DNA from 3 places in the Gryllotalpicola daejeonensis genome. Region 3 is predicted to be linked to each of the others. Evidence: predicted binding sites of a transcription regulator. Region 3 holds the regulator's gene; each other region holds the start of a gene.
The links. The regulator LexA, encoded in region 3, represses DNA repair genes until DNA is damaged. The targets are predictions, from matches to a motif close to TCGAACANNTGTTCGA.

Region 1: the regulator LexA is predicted to act here: its motif matches at 2,620-2,635, upstream of ABD736_RS11000 (HNH endonuclease signature motif containing protein).
Region 2: the regulator LexA is predicted to act here: its motif matches at 1,724-1,739, upstream of ABD736_RS12635 (HNH endonuclease signature motif containing protein).

Annotation. Positions count from the first base shown of each region.
Region 1 covers NZ_BAABBV010000001.1:2,248,705-2,254,991, reverse strand. Annotated here, with positions in the region: gene ABD736_RS11015 (amino acid permease) at 1-1,033, shown strand, start outside; gene ABD736_RS11010 (hypothetical protein) at 1,020-1,619, opposite strand; gene ABD736_RS11005 (LLM class F420-dependent oxidoreductase) at 1,681-2,538, shown strand; gene ABD736_RS11000 (HNH endonuclease signature motif containing protein) at 2,643-4,064, shown strand; gene ABD736_RS10995 (hypothetical protein) at 4,129-4,401, shown strand; gene ABD736_RS10990 (MFS transporter) at 4,521-5,711, opposite strand; gene ABD736_RS10985 (GntR family transcriptional regulator) at 5,782-6,287, shown strand, end outside.
Region 2 covers NZ_BAABBV010000001.1:2,609,536-2,615,822, forward strand. Annotated here, with positions in the region: gene ABD736_RS12630 (hypothetical protein) at 1-88, opposite strand, end outside; gene ABD736_RS12635 (HNH endonuclease signature motif containing protein) at 200-1,651, opposite strand; gene ABD736_RS12640 (GNAT family N-acetyltransferase) at 1,760-2,290, opposite strand; gene ABD736_RS12645 (M20 family metallopeptidase) at 2,419-3,759, shown strand; gene ABD736_RS12650 (ATP-grasp domain-containing protein) at 3,756-4,790, shown strand; gene ABD736_RS12655 (GNAT family N-acetyltransferase) at 4,787-5,344, shown strand; gene ABD736_RS12660 (four-helix bundle copper-binding protein) at 5,461-5,862, shown strand; gene ABD736_RS12665 (nuclease) at 5,897-6,154, opposite strand.
Region 3 covers NZ_BAABBV010000002.1:21,040-27,326, reverse strand. Annotated here, with positions in the region: gene dapF (diaminopimelate epimerase) at 1-522, shown strand, start outside; gene ABD736_RS13005 (class I SAM-dependent methyltransferase) at 586-1,200, opposite strand; gene hflX (GTPase HflX) at 1,246-2,796, shown strand; gene ABD736_RS12995 (methylenetetrahydrofolate reductase) at 2,793-3,785, shown strand; gene lexA (transcriptional repressor LexA) at 3,807-4,508, opposite strand; gene ABD736_RS12985 (LysM peptidoglycan-binding domain-containing protein) at 4,737-5,147, shown strand; gene ABD736_RS12980 (histidinol-phosphate transaminase) at 5,189-6,287, shown strand, end outside.

The sequences.
Region 1 (6,287 bases), on a different contig from region 3:
GCGCGTCTTCGGCGAGATGGAGTTCTGGTTCGCGCTCATCAAGGTCACCGCGCTCGTCGTGTTCCTGATCGTCGGCGCGGTCTTCCTCGCCTTCCGCTTCCCGACCTCTGAGGGCGCGACGGGCATCGGCATGGTCGCGGCGCACGGCGGCCTGCTGCCGCACGGCGCCTCGACGATCGTCACCGCCGTCGTCATCGTGCAGGGTGTCGTGTTCGCGTATGCCGGCGTCGAGCTCGTCGGCACCGCCGCAGGCGAGACGCCTGAGCCGCACAAGGTCATGCCGCGGGCTGTGAACTCGGTGATCTTCCGCATCGCGGTGTTCTACTGCGGCTCGGTGCTGCTGCTCGCGCTGTTGCTGCCGTTCTCGTCGTACAGCGCCGACGAGAGCCCCTTCGTGACGTTCTTCTCGCACATCGGCAACCCGACCGTCGCGGCGTTCGCGGGCAACGCGATGAACTTCGTGGTGCTCACTGCGGCGCTCTCGTCGCTGAACGCGGGGCTGTACTCGACCGGGCGCATCCTGCACTCGATGGCGCAGTCGGGGGCATCCCCTCGCTTCACCGGGGTCATGAACTCGCGCGGCGTGCCGTGGGGCGGCATCGTGCTCACGTTCTGCGTCGCCCTGCTCGGCGTCGGCCTCAACTTCGTGCTGCCTGCGCAGGCGTTCGAGATCGTGCTCAACGTGTCGGCGCTCGGCATCATCTCGAGCTGGGGCACGATCATCCTCTGCCAGATGAAGCTGAAGAGAATGGCGGATGCCGGCCAGCTCGAGCGCCCGCATTTCCGGCTCTTCGGGGCGCCGTTCACCTCGTGGCTCACCCTGGCGTTCCTTGTGGCGGTGATCGTGCTCATGGGGTTCGACTACCCGGTCGGGACGTACACGGTCGCCTCGCTCATCGTGATCATCCCGCTGCTGTTCCTCGGGTGGTTCCTGCAGCGCGACCGCATCATGGCGATCGCCGAGGAGCGGCTCGGCCACACGGGGATGTTCCCGACGATTCCGGGCCGGCGCCCGCCGATCACTCGGGAGTAGCCGACCTCTTCATCAGCTCCGCCAGATCCTCGTCGATGAAGTGCGCGAGCCGCTCGTCGCGGAACGCGGCGTAGTCGGGGTCGTCGTCGACACGCGGTGCCGAGAGCCGTGCTGCCAACGTGCCGCCGATCTCGTCCCACGCGGCCGCCTTCGCCTCGTCGACGAGCTGCTTCAGCGCCTCGTGTTCGACGGCCGTCGAGTCGTAGGCATGCGCAACGGCACGCAGCGCGAGCGGCTTGCGGCGGTGATCAGGCTCGACCACGACGGGCTTGCCGCCGGGGTAGATGCGGCCGCCGGTGTTCGCCTCTTCGCGGTCGAGGTCGCGCTGGGCACGAACGGCCGCGTCGCGATTCGTCTCGGCGAGCGCGTGGTACTCACCGCGCGCAAACTCCTCGAGCTCAGCTTCGTCGAACGGCTTGCCGTCGCGCAGCGCGTTGACGATCAGGTGGTTCTTCACCGCCATGCGCACGCCGTGGTAGGCGATCTTCAGGGCGTCCTCGACGACGTCGTCGAGGGGCGCGAGCGGCTCGGGCTCCGGCGGCACGAAGCTGCCGAGGTCGCGTCGCTTCTTCCTGAACAGTGCCACCCCTCCATCGTGCCGTATGAGACTGTGGCGTTCGCCTCGTCGTCGTGCCTATCGTCTGCGCATGGAACTCGGATTGCATATCGCCGACTTCACCTGGAACGGCGGCGACGCCGCTCTCGGCCCAACGCTTGCCGCTCACGCCAAGAACGCGGAGTCCGCCGGGATTTCCCGCATCACCGTCATGGATCACTTCTGGCAACTGCCGGGCATCGGCCCCGAAGACCGCGCCATGCTCGAGGCCTACACCGCCCTCGGGTTCCTCGCCGCACAGACCTCCACCGTGAAGCTGCACACGCTCGTCACGGGCGTCATCTACCGGCATCCGTCTCTGCTCGCAAAAGCCGTGACGACGCTCGACGTCCTTTCGGGCGGCCGCGCCGGTCTCGGTATCGGGGCGGCGTGGAATGATCAGGAATCCGCGGGGCTCGGCTTCGACTTCCCGCCCGTCGGAACGCGTCTCGCCCAGCTCGAGGAGGCCGTTCAGATCTGCCTGCAGATGTGGTCGGATTCCGAAGGCCCGTTCGATGGCACCCACTATCAGCTGGGGCGCACGCTCAACTCGCCGCAGTCGCTGACGCGGCCCCACCCCTATCTGCTCATCGGCGGGGGCGGAGAGAAGAAGACGCTGCGTCTCGTTGCGAGATACGCGGATGCCTGCAACCTCGCCGACGGGCCGGAGATCGCCCACAAGCTCGACGTGCTGCGCGCCCACTGCGACGCGGTCGGCCGCGCCTATTCCTCGGTCGAGAAGACGGCGATGATCAGGCTCGACCCCACACAGTCGGCCGACGAGGTCGTGGCGGCGTGCGAGCGCCTCGCCGGCTTGGGGTTCACCGCCACCTATGTGTATGCCGTCGGATACCCCGAACCGGCGAAGATCATCGATGTGCTGGGGGCGGTGGTGCCGCGCGTCGTGTGACGCTCGGTCGATGTTATCCACAGGCGGTCACCCTGTGGCGATTCAATGTCGGTGGTGTCTGGTTGACTTTCACTATGACATTCGAAGTCCCGTTCGATTCAGGAGTGACGCCGCTCGCCTCTGATCTCGGCACCTCCTGGCAGGCCGAGCTGCTCGAACGCGTCTGTCAGGGGCGTCGCGAAATCGCCAAGATCGAGGCGGCCGAGGTGCGCGTGCTCGCGGATCTGCTCATGGACGCGGAAGGCTCCGCCGGCGAAGACGCCATCGACGCCGGCGATGTGGCCGACGTCACCCGCCGCCACGACCTGAAGGTCCGGTCCCTGGCCACCGAGCTGGCCGCGTCGCTGAAGATCTCCGTGCGCACCGCCGAGCAGCGCCTCGCCGAAGCCTGGACCCTCGCCAACGAGCTGCGGGCGACGCTCGCCGCCCTGGAAGCCGGCGACATCTCCCGCGCACACGCCCACGAGATCATCACCGAGACCGCGCATCTTCCCTCCGGCAGCCGCGTCGCCGCTGAGGCCGCTCTGCTGCCGTGGGCGAAGAAGCTCGGCCTCGCCCGGTTCCGCAAGAAGGCCGCACAGGTCCTGGAGACCCTCGAGACCGAGTCGCTACGCAGGCGCCACGAACGGGCCTTCGCGAAACGGCACATCGAGCTCACCCCCGCCCGCGATGGCATGGCCCACCTCGACGCCTACCTCGAGCTGTCCGACGCGGCCCGCATCAAGGCCGGCCTCGAGAACGCCGCCCAGGAAGCTCGCGCCGCCGGCGATGCCCGCACCGGCGCCCAGCTCGAGGCCGACTTCGCCGTCGAACTGCTCCTCGACGGTCAGATCACCATCGGCAGCCTCGACACTCAGACCGATCAGGCGCGGTCCACCCGAGACGGCAAAGTTTCCGCCTCCCCGGCCCGCGAGGCCCGCACCGCCGCGGTCAAGCACCGCGCCGCGGTCACCGTGGACGTGCTGATCCCCGCCGAGACCCTCGCCGGCAAGAACGATCAGCCCGGCCTCATCCCCGGCCTGGGCGTCATCGACCCGTTCCGCGCCCGCGAACTCGTCGCCCTGGCCCCCAGCCTGCGCCGTATCCTCACCGACCCGATCACCAGCGCCATCCTCGACTTCGACCGCACCACCTACCGGGTCCCGGCCGAACTGAAACGCGTGCTGAAGCTGCGCGACCAGCACTGCCGCGCCCCCGGCTGCGGCGCCCCACCCAAGTACACCGAACTCGACCACTCCATCGCCTATGCCCGCGGCGGCACCACCGCACTGACCGACCTCGCGCACCTGTGCAAGAACCACCACGTGCTGAAACACCAGGCCGGGTGGTCACTGCGGCAATACCTCGACGGAGTCCTCGACTGGCGCGCACCAAGCGGCCGCACCTACCGCACCTACCCAGAGCTCACCGTGCCCACCCGCCGCACCGACCCCTGGAACCCGCCCGACACCGGCGAACCCGCACCCTTCGACGGACCCAAAGCGCGCAAAGCGCACCGCGCCCGACGCCGGATACCGCGAAACTGACCGACCGATAGGGGCATCTTCCGATGGCGCGTCACGATTCCGGGCCGGCCGGGTCGTATAGGGCATGAGCATTCTGAGTGTGCCGCTCGAGGCACTTCCCCTCATGCAGCCCGCAATGACGTCCGCCGCGAAGCCCGACGATGAGCTGAAGTCGCGCGGACTCGTTGAGAACGATCGCAAGGCGCTGCGCCTCGTCGCGCCCTGGCACGCCGAGACCTTCCGCCACTCGCGCACCGGCGAGCTGCTGTTCGCGGCGTGCGACTGCATGCTCGACCGCGATCACAGCTATGCCGAGCGGATGCTGTGGCCGGCCGGCCTCATGAAGCGCGACTCCTGAGGCATCCGCTCGCCCTGTTCGGTTGCGCCACCAGGATCCGCATTTCGCCGCCCGGATCCGGGTAGCGGAAAGCGGAAGGCAGTGGCGCACTCGCACCGCCGCCGAGCGCGGTGCGGCACCTAGCCCCAGTGCCGGTCGCGCTGCGGCACCAGCGGAATCGACAGCAGCGGCGCGATCGCCACAAGCGCGAACGCGACCGGGTAGCCGACCGCGGTGATCAGCGCGCCGATGCCCGGGCCGACCGCCGAGGCGGCGAGGAACTGACCCGTGTTCTGCAGCCCGAGGGCGCGGCCCGACCACGCGGGCCCCGCAGCCTCGGCCACCGAGGTGAACGAAAGTCCGTTGTCGGCGACGCTCACGGTGGTGGCGATGATCAGCACGACCGCGGCGGCGACCGACCACTTCACCGAACCGGTCGCGGCCAGCGCCGCCATCACGACGACGCCCGAGACGGCGACCCAGCGCAGCACGCGGGTGCGCGAACCCACGCGGTCCGACCACGAGCCGATGACGATGCGGCCGATCGCCCCGACGAACTGCGAGAGGCCGATGACGATTCCGGCGGCCGTCGCGCTCCAGTGCAGCTGCGTGATGAGCCAGACCAGCCCGAAGATCGACAGCGTGAACTGCGGCACGACGAGCAGCACCGAGACGAGGTGGATGCGCCACAGGAATCCGCTCGCCCGATATGGGTTAGCCGGAGCCTCGGTCGACGCGGGGCGCGGCGCAGGGCGCGGCGGATTCTTGATGCCCAGCGCACACAGCACGGTGAGCACCGCGAGCACGACGGCCGCGAGCAGCAGCGGCCCCGCAGGCCCGAGGCGATCGGCGAGCGGCGGCACCGCGACGGCGGCCGCTGCGACGCCGAGCGGCTGCGACATCTGCCGGATGCCCATTGCGAGCCCGCGGCGTGACCGCGGGAACCACCCGACGACGACCCGACCGCTCGCGGCATTCGTGCTCGCCGAAGCCGCGCCGCCGAGCAGCAGAAGCACGCCGAGGCCCACGAAGCCGCTCGCGAACGAGGCGGCGAGTGCGAACGCCGCCGTCAGGAACAGTCCGCCGGCGATGACCCAGCGCTCTCCATACCGGTCGGCGAGGGCGCCCCACGCGACCAGCGTCAGCACCATGCCGAAGGTCGGCGCGGACGCGAGCAGCCCGGCCTGAGCGAGCGGCACTCCGCGCTGCACGTGCAGCAACGGAATGAGGTAGGCAGGCGTCGAGACGAGCAGGGTGCCGGCCGCCTGGGCGAGAACGCCGAGGGCAAGCATCCGCCAGGCCGCTGCCGGGGTCGCCTCGGTGTCGCTCATCGCGCTGCCTCCTCATTCGGGATACCATTTCGGTATACCAATGCTTACACGGGCGATGAGGATGCGCGAAATGGGCGAAGGCGCCGGGAAGACCAGTGGCAGCGGCACGGTCGCCGATCAGAGTGAGCGCAACGGCGCCGCAGAGCAGACCCGCGGCAGTGATGCCGCAAAGTCGGCCCGCGACGCCGCCGCGGCAGACCAAACGCGCGACGGCGGCGCGTACTCCGCGCTACGCGCCGCGATCCTTTCGTTCGAGCTGGCGCCGGGCGAGCGGCTCAGCGAGCGCGGACTCGAGACCGTCGCCGGGGGCTCGCGCACTCCGGTGCGCGCCGCGCTGATGCGCCTCGCCTCGGACGGACTCGTCCAGCGCGCCGGCCGGGGCTGGCAGGTCACCCCGCTCGACCTCGCCGAGGTGCGCGCCGTCATGGAGTACCGCGAAGCCCTCGAGACCGCGGCCGTGCGTCTTGCCGTCGAGCGTGCGGGCGCGGAAGAGCTCGAGGCGCTGCGCCTGATCGCCGATGCGAGCCAAGCGGATGCCGGCGCCGAGTCCCCGTCGAACGGCGAAGCCACCCTGCG
Region 2 (6,287 bases), on a different contig from region 3:
CGTCGATGACGCTGGGGATGTCTTCGACGTCGAGATCGGGCCCTTCGGCTGGGTCCAGCGTGTGGTGCTGGTGTGCGATCTGGTTCATGCCTTCCGGTCTACGCCTGTCTGCGCACATCGGCACCATCGAATCCGGCCGCAGTTCTGCAGCGCGGAGTTCCGCCTTGGCGCGGGCAGGGCAGAGCTCCGCCGCCGCGCCTTACGCGGCGGTCGTGAGGTCACGTCTGGGCTTGTGCACCGCTTTGACCCATGCGGTGGCGTGGCTGCCGAAGATCCAGCGGATTTCGGGTGTTCCGTCTTCGCCCATGCGGAGTTGGTAGGGGCCGGTGTCGATGTCGTGGTGGTGGAACCAGCAGAGCAGGGTGAGGTTCAGGATGTCCGTCGGTCCGCCGTCGCGATCGGGTTGGATGTGGTGGACTTCGCACCACCTGGCCGGGATCGTGCAGCCGGGGATGATGCAGCCTTTGTCTCTGACCGCGAGTGCTCTGCGCTGCCAGGGGGTGGCGCATCGTTTCGTGTCTCCGAGGTTGAGGATCTTCCCCGCCTGGTCGACCTGGACTTCCTGGTAGCCGCCGGTCTCGGCGATCCGCTTCGCGGTCGTGGCGGTGATGGGTTCGTCTTCGCCGTCGATGCGCGCTGCCCCGTGCCCGGAGTCGAAGTCCTCCTTCGGCACGACGACCAAGACTGTGGGGTGTGCTCCGCCCATGGTGGGTGTCTCGGGTGCCCGTGCGGCGGCGGTGAAGACGGCGTGGAGGATGTCGGCGCGTTTCTGGTCTGGGGTGCGCATGTCCGTCGGCGGCTGCGTCTCGGTCGCCACGAGCGTGGGCGTGCCGCTCGGCGCGGCCGGCGCATCGCCACCTTCGCCCGCGGCGCCGTTGGCGGCGGCCTCCGTGACGGGGGCGGCGTCGGCGTGCTCGCCGTGGTCAGCCGCGGCACCGTCGTCGTCGGCCGGGGCGAACCTCACGGATGCGCCGGCTCTCGGGTTCACGTATGCGTCCAGTACGGCGCGGATGGCGGCGGCCTGCTCGACCGGGAGGGCGCCGGAGAACTTCACGAGGCCGTCTTTGGCGCGCCCGAGCCGGAAGAACCGCTTCTCGACGGCGGCTTTCTCCACCGGTTCCACCCCGTCGGGGTCGAGCACGAGAGCCCAGGCCTGGGCGGCGTCCACGACCGCGGTCGCCGGCAGGACTTTCGACAGGTCCACGAGGTTCTCGCATGCGGCTTCAACCAGTGCGGTGTCGGCGCGCTCTGTGGCCGGCAGCAGCGGTTCGATGATCGCCGCCGCCTGCGCCCGCCCGAGCACCCCGGCTTCGACCGCCGCCTCCAGCACGGGCAGCTTCGCCAGCCGGCGCGCCTCGACTACCCGCTCCCGGGCGTCTCTCGCCGAGGTGCGGGTCACGGTCTCCAGCGCGCCCCAGGGCTTCTTCGCCCCGAGCTTGCGCGCCAGGGACTCCTCACCCAGTGTCTCGTCCGTGCGGTTATCGACCTCGCGGGCGACGCCGAGCCGCAGCCCGTCCAGCACCCGCCCGGCATCCTCAACCGCCCGTGCGAACCCGACCAGCTGATCATCCGTCAGCACAGCAAGCGACACCGGCAGCAGCGCGCACACGCGCGCCAGCGCCTCGCACCCACTCTGCTGGTCTGACGCCATGTGATCCCCCGATCAACGTGACGCCAGCTTACCAAACGTTCGAATGTAGTGGAAGAACAATCCACAAAGAAATCGAATCTGTGTCCGATAGGGTGAGGGTGGCGAACCTCAGCCCAGTGCGCGAGCGAAATACAGCCCCTCCGGCACCTTGCCGACGTACGGTCCGTATTCCGCGATCGGCTCGTAGCCGAGCTTCTTGTAGAGCGCGATCGCCTCGGGCTGCTTGATGCCGGTCTGCAGCACGAGCCGCGAGGCGCCGTTGGCGACGGCATCCCGCTCGACGGCGTCGATGAGCAGCGTGCCGACCCCGCGGCCGCGCGCGGCGGCGATCGTGACGAGCCTCTTGAGCTCCCACTCGACACCGTTCTCGGTCTCGAGGCGGCGCAGCGCCGCGTGGCCCAGGGGAGTCCCGTCCGAGTCGATCGCGAGATACACGCCGGCCAACGTCGCGGGGTCGAGCACGAACGCAGACGCGCGCAGCTCCTGCTGATCGGCGGTGAGCGCAGCCTGCAGCTCGGCGTAGCGCGGGCCGATCTCATCGTCCATCGCGGCGCGCAGCGCAGCAGCCCGATCGTCGCCCCACTCGACACGCTCGATACGGACGGTCTGCTCGGTGCTCTCGGCGCTGGTGCTGCTCACGCGTCGATTCTCTCAGCCGCCGCCGACATCGCCCGCCGCGCGCGCACCCCGCAAGCGGGGCCGTCGCGTCCGGTCACACGCGGCAACATCCGAGCGCGGTGTCAGGGGTGCGGCCTAGCGTGGCGGGCATGGTCTTTCGTGATCTCGGGCATCCCGAGACGCCCGATCGCGCGTATGCCGACGCGCTGCAGGCGCGTGCCGAGAGATTGGCGGATGCCGCCGCGTTCATCACCTCGTCGTTCACCGGTGCCCCGGCAGAACTCGCCGCCGAGGTCGCCGCGGCAGTCGACTCGCTCGAGCCCGAGATCACCGCGCTGTCGCATCGCATCTTCGAGACGCCAGAGGTCGCCTTCCACGAGCAGCGCAGCGCCGGGGCAGTCGCCGCCGCCGTCGAGCGACTGACAGGGGTGCAGGCCACGGTCGGGGCCTACGGACTCGAGACCGCGGTCGAGGCATCCATCGGCTCATCACACGGCGGCGCGCCCACGGTGGCGATCCTCGGGGAGTACGACGCGCTGCCCGGCATCGGGCACGGCTGCGGCCACAACATCATCGCCGCGAGCGCGGTGGGCGCGTTCGCCGCGCTCGCGCGGCTCGGCGACCGGCTGCCGGGGCGCGTGGTGCTGCTCGGCACTCCGGCGGAAGAGGGCAGCAGCGGCAAAGAGCTCATGGCGCGGCGCGGCGCCTTCGACGGCATCGATGCCGCGCTGATGGCGCACGGCTTCGGGTACGACGCGATCGACCACCCGTTCATCGGGCGACGGATTCTGCGCATGGAGTTCGAGGGCGTCGCGGCGCACGCCTCCGCCTCGCCGTTCCTCGGCCGCAACGCGCTCGACGCCGTGACGCTCGCCTACCAGGCTGTCGGCCTGCTGCGGCAGCACCTGCCGCCGACCGACCGCGTGCACGGCATCGTGAAAGAGGGCGGCGAGCGGCCGAGCGTCATCCCGAGGCGCGCGGTGCTCGAGTTCTACCTGCGCTCGCACCGAGCCGACACGCTCAAAGAGCTGAGTCGTCGCCTCGCCGACATCGCCCACGGTGCCGCGCTCGCGACCGGCACGGGTGTGACGCTCGTGTGGGACCCGCTGCCCGCGACCCTGCCGACGCGGTTCAACCGCCCGCTGTCCGAGCGATGGGCGGTCCACCAGGCCACTCGCGGGCGCAAGGCGCTCACCTCGGCCGAGGTGCCGAGCGAGCTTGCCGCCTCGACCGATTTCGGCAACGTGAGCGTGCGCGTGCCGGGCATCCACCCGGTCATCAAGGTGAGCCCGCCCGGCATCGCGCTGCACACGGCCGAGTTCGCCGGGTGGGCGAGTTCAGAGGCGGGCGACCGGGCCGCGGTGGATGCCGCGTTCGGGCTCGCCTTGACGGCACTCGACTTCCTCGCTGACGGCGAGCTGAGGGCGGCCGCTCGGGAAGATTTCGAGGGCGCGGGCGGCGCCCTGAATGTAGAGGAGTATTTCGCGTGAGTTCAGCGCTTCCGGTGGCAGACGGTCCCGCGGTCTATGCGATCCACGAGAACCCGGAGTGGTTCGGGGTCTTCCGCGAGGCGTTCGAGGCAGAGGGTGTGCCGCTCGTCGAGTGGCTGCTCGTCGACGGCCCGCTCGACCCGCTCGCGGTGCCGCCCGACGGCGTCTTCTGGTCGCGCATCAGCGCGTCGAGCCACACGCGCGGCCACGCGCTCTCGAAGGAGTACGCGCGCTCGGTGCTCGCCTGGCTCGAATCGAACGGCCGACGTACGGTGAACGGCCGGGCCGTGCTCGAGCTCGAAGTCAGCAAGGTCGCCCAGCTCGCGGCCCTGAAGCGCGCCGGCATCGAGGTGCCGCGCACGGTCGCCGCGATCGGCACGGCGCACCTCGTCGACGTCGCCCGCGACTTCCACCGCGAGCTCGCGGCGCCGTTCATCGTCAAGCACAACCAGGGCGGCAAGGGCCTGTCGGTCGCGCGGTTCGAGTCACCGGACGACCTCGAAGCAGCGATCGCTCGCGGCGACCTCGACGAGCCGCAAGACGGCATCACCCTCGTGCAGGAATACGTGCCGCCGGCCGAGCCCTTCATCACCCGCGTCGAGATCGTCGGCGGCGAGTTCCTCTACGCGATCCGCGCCGATACCGCACGCGGCGGGTTCCAGCTCTGCCCTGCGGACGCCTGCGCGATCGATCCGGCGACAGGAAAGCCGATCACGCCGCCCGGTGCCACCATCGCACCGCAGCCGGGGGACCAGCTCTTCTCGCTGCGCGAAGGGTTCCGGCATCCGATCATCGATCAGTACCTCGCCTTCACGCGCGCGAACGGCATCGAGATCGCCGGCATCGAGTTCATCGAGACGGCCGACGGGCGGCTCGTGACCTACGACGTGAACACGAACACGAACTACAACGCGGCGGTCGAGGCGGTCGCGCCCGACTCGGGCGCGCGCGCGATCGCCCGCTATCTCGGTGGCCTGCTTGCGGATGCCTCGGCCGGCCGCCTTGCGCAGAGCGGACACCCGGCCCGATGAGCGACGCGACCACCACCCTGATCGACCGGCCCCGACCGGAATCCGACCTCATCGTGCGCCCGGCTCGCCGCGACGAGTACGCCGCGATCGGCGAGCTCAGCTACGCGGCCTACGCGAGCGACTATGAGATCGGCGAGGACTACGGCCACACGCTGCGGCACCCCGAATTGCGCGACGGCGAATACGAGATCTGGGTCGCAGTCGACGGGGTGACGGGCGAGCTGCTCGGCACCACGTCGATCCTGCGCAACGGGCCGGAGTCCCGCCGCCGCGCACTCGACGACGAGCTCTACTTCCGGCTGCTCGCGGTCGCGCCTGCCGCGCGCCGCCGCGGCGTCGGCGCTCGGCTGACCCGTCTGGCGATCGACCTGGCGCGCGACCGGGGCCTGCGCGCCGTCTCGCTCAACAGCGGCGAGAACATGGTGGGCGCGCATGCGCTCTATCGCAGTCTGGGCTTCGAGCGGGTCCCCGAGCGCGACGTCGTCTTCGGCGAGGGCGACGACGTTCGCACGGTCTACACCTTCGTGCGGGTCGTCGTTCTCGACGAGGGGTGATCGCGCTGGCCGCCGGCTAGTGACGCGGCGCCCGGTTCTCCGTAACATTTCGTCATATTGCGAGTGCCTCCGGCGGGGCGACCGCCGCTGCGGGGGCGAGCGGAACGGAGAACGAGATGGACACGATGGAGATGATGAAGTCCATGTCCATGGGCAGCATGCCGATGGACATGGGCGCGATGCAGGAGTGCATCCAATCCCTCAACGCCTGTTCGATGGCGGCGACGATGTGCGCCGGTGCCGACATGGGCGAAGGCGAGAGCATGGCGAAGTGCACCGCGATGTGTTCGAACATGGCTGACATGGCCGACGCCTGCATGCGCATGATGATGCGCCCGCTCGGCATGGACATGGGCGTCATGACCGCGATGCTCACCGCCTGCATGACCATGGGCAGGGCCTGCGCCGCCGAGTGCCGCATGCACGCCGACATGGCAGAGCACTGCCGCTACTGCGCCATGGCCTGCGAAGACATGGTCGCGAAGTGCGAGGCCATGATGGCCGGGATGCAGGCCTGATCGGCCGCCGCTGAAGAGCGCGGGCTGGGCCGAGTTACGCGACGCGCGCCGTCGTCAGGAGGTGGCGCGCGTCGAGGATCTCGGCGACCGGGTGGAAGGCGACCGGCTCGCCTGCCGCGAGTTCGGCGAGCGCGTCGAACGCGCGCAGGCGCAGCACGCCGCCTTCCAAGAACGCGACGACGATTTCATTGCCGGATGCCTCGAGCACCAGTCCGTCGCGCCAGGCGCTCGGCGTCGCGCCGGCCATGGCCTGCTGGATCGGGAGGACTGTCGACGAGATCGTGCGGGACATGGCTTCACCTTCTTCGCGGTCTGAGTAGGTCGACGGTACGTCGCCGGCGCAGGGCGGCAAAGCGCGCCGGTCGCATTCCGTAACACGCTGAAAGACAGCTCGGCGCGCGGAATCCGCCGCCGCCGGCGCCGGT
Region 3 (6,287 bases):
CGCGATGTGCAGCGCTCCGCCCTCGGCTACCAGGTCGACATGGGCCGCTGGTGGCTCGAAGACGATGAGCCGTTGGTCAGCGCCAAAGGCCTCAAGGTGGCCCGCCCGGGCCTCGGCATCGACGTCGGCAACCCGCACGTCGTCGTCGCGCTCTCCGATGACGCAGAGCTCGAGGCGCTCGACCTCGCGTACGTGCCCGTCATCGATCCCGAGCCGGTGAACGGCGCGAACGTCGAGTTCGTCGTGCCGGGGGAGCCGCTCATCAGAGACGGTGTCGGCCACATCAGCATGCGCGTCCACGAACGGGGCGTCGGCGAGACGCTGTCGTGCGGCACGGGCACAGTCGCTGCCGCGCTCGCGATCCGACACTGGGCGGGCGAGCGCGCACCGGACGAGTGGCGCGTTACCATCCCAGGCGGCACGGTGGCCGTGCGCATGTTCCCGACCGAGGAAGACGGCGAGCATGTTTCGCTCTCCGGGCCGGCCGAGCTCGTCTTCGACGGCGAGGTCACCCTCGCCTGAAGCTGAAGCTGAGGCTGAGGCTGAGGCTGAGGCTGAGGCTGAGGCTGAGGCTGAGGCGGCGTCTCAGTCCTGATGCCGGCGCACGCGCAGCACGCGGAAGCCCTTGCTGGTCGCCGCGCGCGTGGTGCCGAACGCCGGCAGCGACGCCTCGAGCCACCGCTGCAGCGAGTCCGAGCCCAGGTTGCGCGCGACCACCAGCCAGGCATCCGACCCGACCTCGAGTCGCGGCAGCCACGTCTGCAGCAGGCTATGCAGCTCGTTCTTGCCCACGCGGATCGGCGGGTTCGACCAGATCGTCATGAAAAACACGTCGGCCGGAACATCCTCAGGGCGCACCGCGTTGACGTTGGTGAGTCCGAGGGTGGCCGCGTTGCGGCTGACGAGATCGAGTGCCCGCTCGTTCACGTCGACGGCCCACACCGTCGCATGCGGGGAGTTGAGCGCGAGTGACAGCGCGATCGGCCCCCAGCCGCAGCCGAGGTCGAGCAGATGACCTCCCGGTGGCGGCTCCGGGGTGTTGCCGAGCAGCACGGCGGTTCCGGTGTCCACATGGTCGGGGCTGAACACCCCGGCGCCGGTCGTCACCGTGAGGTCGCGCCCGGCGAGGCGCACATCGATAGGCCTCAGCTTCGGGTCGCTTCCCGGTGACGCGCTGAAGTAGTGGTCACCGGAAGACATGTCAGAAACGTACAGCACCGACAGAACTAGAGTTAATCCTCAAATATGACCTCAGATCACACCACCTCCTCCGAGAACGACAGCCGCGTCGACGACGACGTCGTTGCTCGCGTTCTCGCGCACGCCGATTCGAAGGCGGCCGGGTATTCCCTGTTCGGCCAGCGCGCGCAGGCGTTGCAGGCGACGACGGATGCCTCACCCTTCGGCGACGCCGACGGCGAGCAGTTCGACCGCGATGAGCGCGCGGCGCTGCGCCGCGTGGGCGGACTCTCGACCGAGCTCGAAGACGTCACCGAGGTCGAATATCGGCAACTGCGCCTCGAGAACGTCGTTCTGATCGGCGTCTACTCGGGCGGCTCGCTCGAAGATGCAGAGAACTCGCTGCGCGAGCTCGCGGCGCTGGCAGAGACGGCCGGGGCGGTTGTGCTCGACGGCCTGCTGCAGCGCCGTCCGCACCCCGACCCCAGCACCTACCTCGGCCGCGGCAAGGCGGAAGAGCTCGCCGCGATCGTCGCGCACCTCGGCGCTGACACGGTGATCGCCGACACCGAGCTCGCGCCGAGCCAGCGTCGTGCGCTCGAAGACGTCGTCAAGGTGAAGGTCATCGACCGCACCGCCGTGATCCTCGACATCTTCAGCCAGCACGCCAAGAGCCGCGAGGGCAAGGCGCAGGTCGAGCTCGCGCAGCTCGAGTACCTGCTGCCCCGTCTGCGCGGGTGGGGCGAGTCCATGAGCCGTCAGGCCGGTGGCCAGGTCGGCGGCGCCGGAAACGGCATGGGGAGCCGCGGCCCCGGTGAGACCAAGATCGAGCTCGATCGCCGCCGCATCCACTCGCGCATGGCGAAGCTGCGCCGTCAGATCAAGGACATGAAGCCGGCCCGTGACGCCAAGCGCGCGAATCGCCGCCGCAACGAGGTGCCATCGGTCGCCATCGCGGGCTACACCAACGCGGGCAAGTCGAGTCTGCTCAACCGCATCACGCGTGCGGGAGTGCTCGTCGAGAACGCCCTCTTCGCGACGCTGGACTCGACGGTGCGCCGCTCGCAGACACTCGACGGCCGACCGTACACGCTGGCCGACACCGTCGGATTCGTGCGCAACCTTCCCCACCAGCTCGTCGAGGCCTTCCGCTCGACGCTCGAGGAGGTTCAGGACTCCGACGTGATCGTGCACGTCGTCGACGCCTCTCACCCCGACCCGGCGAGCCAGCTGCAGACGGTGCGCGACGTCATCGGCGAGGTGGGTGCGCGAGACATCCCCGAGCTCGTGGTGTTCAACAAATCCGATCTGATCGATGACGACACCCGCCTCGTGCTGCGTGGACTCGTGCCCGGCGCCGTCTTCGCGAGCGCCCGCACCGGCGAGGGTATCGACGAGGTGCTCGCCCGCATCGCGTACCTGATTCCCGACCACTCGGTCCCGATCGAGCTGCTCGTCCCCTACGAGCACGGCGAGATCATCGCGGCGCTCCACGATCACGGCCGCGTGACCTCGCAGAGCTACACCGAGCAGGGCACGCGCATCTCGGCGCTCATCGACCCGAGCCGCGTCGCGCCGTTCGAGCCGTATCGCCTCGAGGCGGCTCCGCGCGCATGAGGAAGGTGCCGTTCTCGTTCGAGCTGCATCCCGCCCGCTCCGAGCACATCGCGAAGCAGCTGCCCGACCGCATCGCGCGCCTCGTCGCCGCGGGGCCCGAATTCGTCTCGGTGACCTACGGCGCGGGCGGTTCGTCGCAAGACGCATCGCTGGACGTGCTGAAGCACGTGATCGAGAACCACCCCGGAGTGCGGACCATGGCGCACCTCACCTGCGTCGGGTCGACGGTGCAGCACGCGCACGAAACCGTGCGGACCTTCATGGATGCCGGCGTGCACAGCTTCCTCGCCGTCCGCGGTGATCTGCCCGTCGGCGCACCTGAGGATGCCTTCCCCGGCGACATCCGCACAGCAGCCGAACTCGTCCAGCTGATCCATGCAGTCCAGAACGAGCGCAGGCCGTGGCGCGAGGTCGCGGTTCCGGGCACGCCGGGAATCACGGTCGACCGCGACGGGCGCGAGCGCGCGGCCATCGCCGTCGCCGCGTTCCCGAACGGACACCCGTCCTCCCGCTCCTGGCAGCAGGACATCGACACGCTGCTCGCCAAGCAAGCTGCCGGCGCCAACCTCGCGATCTGCCAGATGATCTTCCACGCCGAGGACTACTTCCGCATGGTCGACGCCGCGCGCGCCGCCGGTGTCGAGCTGCCGATCCTGCCCGCGATCACGCCCGTGACGACACCGGCGGGACTGGCGCGCAATCTCGAGCTCTCGGGCGAGCAAGCACCGGCCGACTTCGCCGTGGCGCTCGAGGTCGAGCCGACCGAGGCCGGTCGGCGCGAGATCGGCATCGACTTCGCCGCGAAGCTCACCGAGCGCCTCATCGAAGGCGGGGCGCCAGGCATCCATCTGTACACGCGGAACATGCACGAGGTACCCCTCGCCGTGCTTGCGCGCGTCGGCCTCATCGACGACGCGCGCTATGCGCAGTTGATCGCGCCCGAGTTCACGAGCGAGGCGCAGGCCATCGTCGGGGAGCCCGCCTCGTAGGCCCCCCGACGTGCTTGAGCGTCAGACCGCGCGCAGAACGGCGACGACCTTGCCGAGGATGACCGCCTCGTCGCCCACGATCGGCTCGAAGGCCGAGTTGCGCGGCAGCAGCCAGGTGTGGCCGTCACGCTGACGGAACACCTTCACCGTGGCCTCGCCCTCGAGCATCGCGGCCACGATCTCGCCGTTCACGGCGTCCTGCTGCTGGCGCACGACCACCCAGTCGCCGTCGCAGATCGCGGCGTCGATCATCGATTCGCCGGCGACCTTGAGCATGAACAGGTCGCCGTTGCCGACGAGGCGGCGGGGGAGGGGGAACACCTCTTCCACCTGCTGGTCGGCGGTGATGGGGATGCCTGCGGCGATGCGCCCGACGAGGGGAACGAGCATCGCGTCGCCGACGGGCGCCTTGGTCTCGAAGTCGTCGGTCTGCTCGGCCGGTGACGGAGGGTCGATGAGGATCTCGAGCGCGCGTGGCCGATTCGGGTCGCGGCGCAGGTAGCCGGAGAGCTCGAGCTGGTTGAGCTGGTGCGTCACGCTCGACAGTGAGGCGAGACCGACCGCGTCGCCGATCTCGCGCATGCTCGGCGGGTAGCCGCGCGCGGCGAGCGACTTCTTGATCACGTCGAGGATCGCGAGCTGCTTGTCGCTGAGGTTCTTGCGGCGGCGGGTACGGCGCTTCGGTGCAGCGCCGGTGTCGGCGCTGACGGCATCTGTGGTCACGTCAAATCCCCAATGTCAGTGGTCGCTGGTTGCATTTCCACCAGTGAGCCACACACTAGCGACAAACCCCCTCTGTGTAGGGGATTTGTTCGAGCGAGTCGCCGAAACCGGTGGATAAGTTCGTGAATCATGCGGGGCTTGCATCAAGTTTAGATCGAAGATAGGTTCGTAAGCGTCCGAAATATCGAACAGGCGTTCCGAACCAGGTGACGAAGGTTGAGGGTTGAGATGAGCAGCTTCACTGTTCACACGTCCGCGAGGGCAGCGTTCAACGTGCGACGGCCCGTCGGCACGCCGGCGCATCCCGGCCCGGCGGTTCGCTCGCGACTCCGTGTGACCCGGCGCGGCAGGCTCGCGCTGGTCGCGCTGGCGTCGGCGCCTCTGCTGGCCGCCGCGCTCTGGTTCGGCGTCAGCACCGGGGCCGCGTCCGCGCAGGCGCCGTCGGCGGCGACCGCACACGGCAGCGTCGAGCACGTCACTGTCGCGCAAGGTGAGTCGCTGTGGCAGATCGCCGAGCGTGTCGCCCCTCACGCCGACCCGCGTGAAGTGATCGACGCAATCGTTGACATGAACGGGCTGCAGAGCACCGTCGTGACGCCCGGCGAATCGCTCGCGATCCCCGCGCAGTACGCGAGGTAGCTCAAGCGGAGGCCTGTCAAGGCGCCGCCTACGATAGAGGCGTGACGTCTCTCTCAGACCTCCCGATCCGTGACGACCTGCGCGGCCGTGAGCCGTATGGCGCGCCGCAGAAGCATGTCAGGGTCGAGCTGAACGTCAACGAGAACACTCACCCCATCCCCGACGACGTGCAGGCCGACGTGCTCGAGCGGCTCGCGAAGGCTGTGAGCGGCGCGAATCGCTACCCCGACCGCGAGTTCGTCGAGCTGCGCGACGCGCTGGCCGGCTATCTGGGCCACGGCCTGACGCGCGACAACCTCTGGGCGGCGAATGGTTCGAACGAGATCCTGCAGCAGCTGCTCCAGGTGTTCGGTGGCCCGGGCCGCACTGTGCTCGGCTTCGCGCCGACATACTCGATGTATCCGCTGCTTGCCTCCGGCACCGGCACCGAGTGGGTCGCGGGCGACCGAGACGCCGATTATGAGCTGTCGGCTGAGCGAGCCGCCGACTGGGTGCGCCGCACTCAGCCTGACGTGGTGATCCTGTGCTCGCCGAACAACCCCACGGGCACGCCTCTGTCTCTCGACGTCGTCGAGGCGGTCTACGAGGTGGCGCCCGGCATCGTGATCGTCGACGAGGCATATGCCGAGTTCTTCCCGGCCGGTGAGCCGAGTGCGCTCACGCTGCTGCCTGGTCGTGAGCGCCTCGTCGTCTCGCGAACGATGAGCAAGGCGTTCGCCTTCGCGGGCGTCCGACTCGGGTACCTCGCGGCAGACCCCGCCATCGCCGACGCGCTCCGCCTCGTCCGGCTGCCGTACCACCTGTCCGCGCTGACGCAGGCGGCGGCGCTTGGGGCGCTCGCCCACGCGCGCGAGATGCTCGCGATGGTCGACGAGATCAAGGTGCAGCGCGACCGCATCGTCACCGAGTTGACGGCGCTCGGGTTCCACCCCTACCGCACGTGGTCCAACTTCGTCCTCTTCGATCGCGTCGCCAACCCGCGCGAGGTGTTCGACGAGCTGCTGGCGGAGGGCATCATCATCCGTGAGATGGGCATCCCGAACAGCCTCCGCGTCTCCGCGGGAACCGAGTCTGAGACGAGCGAGTTCCTCGACGCGATGGCTCGCTACGTCGAGCGTCACGGCAGCCCGCTCGCGGAAA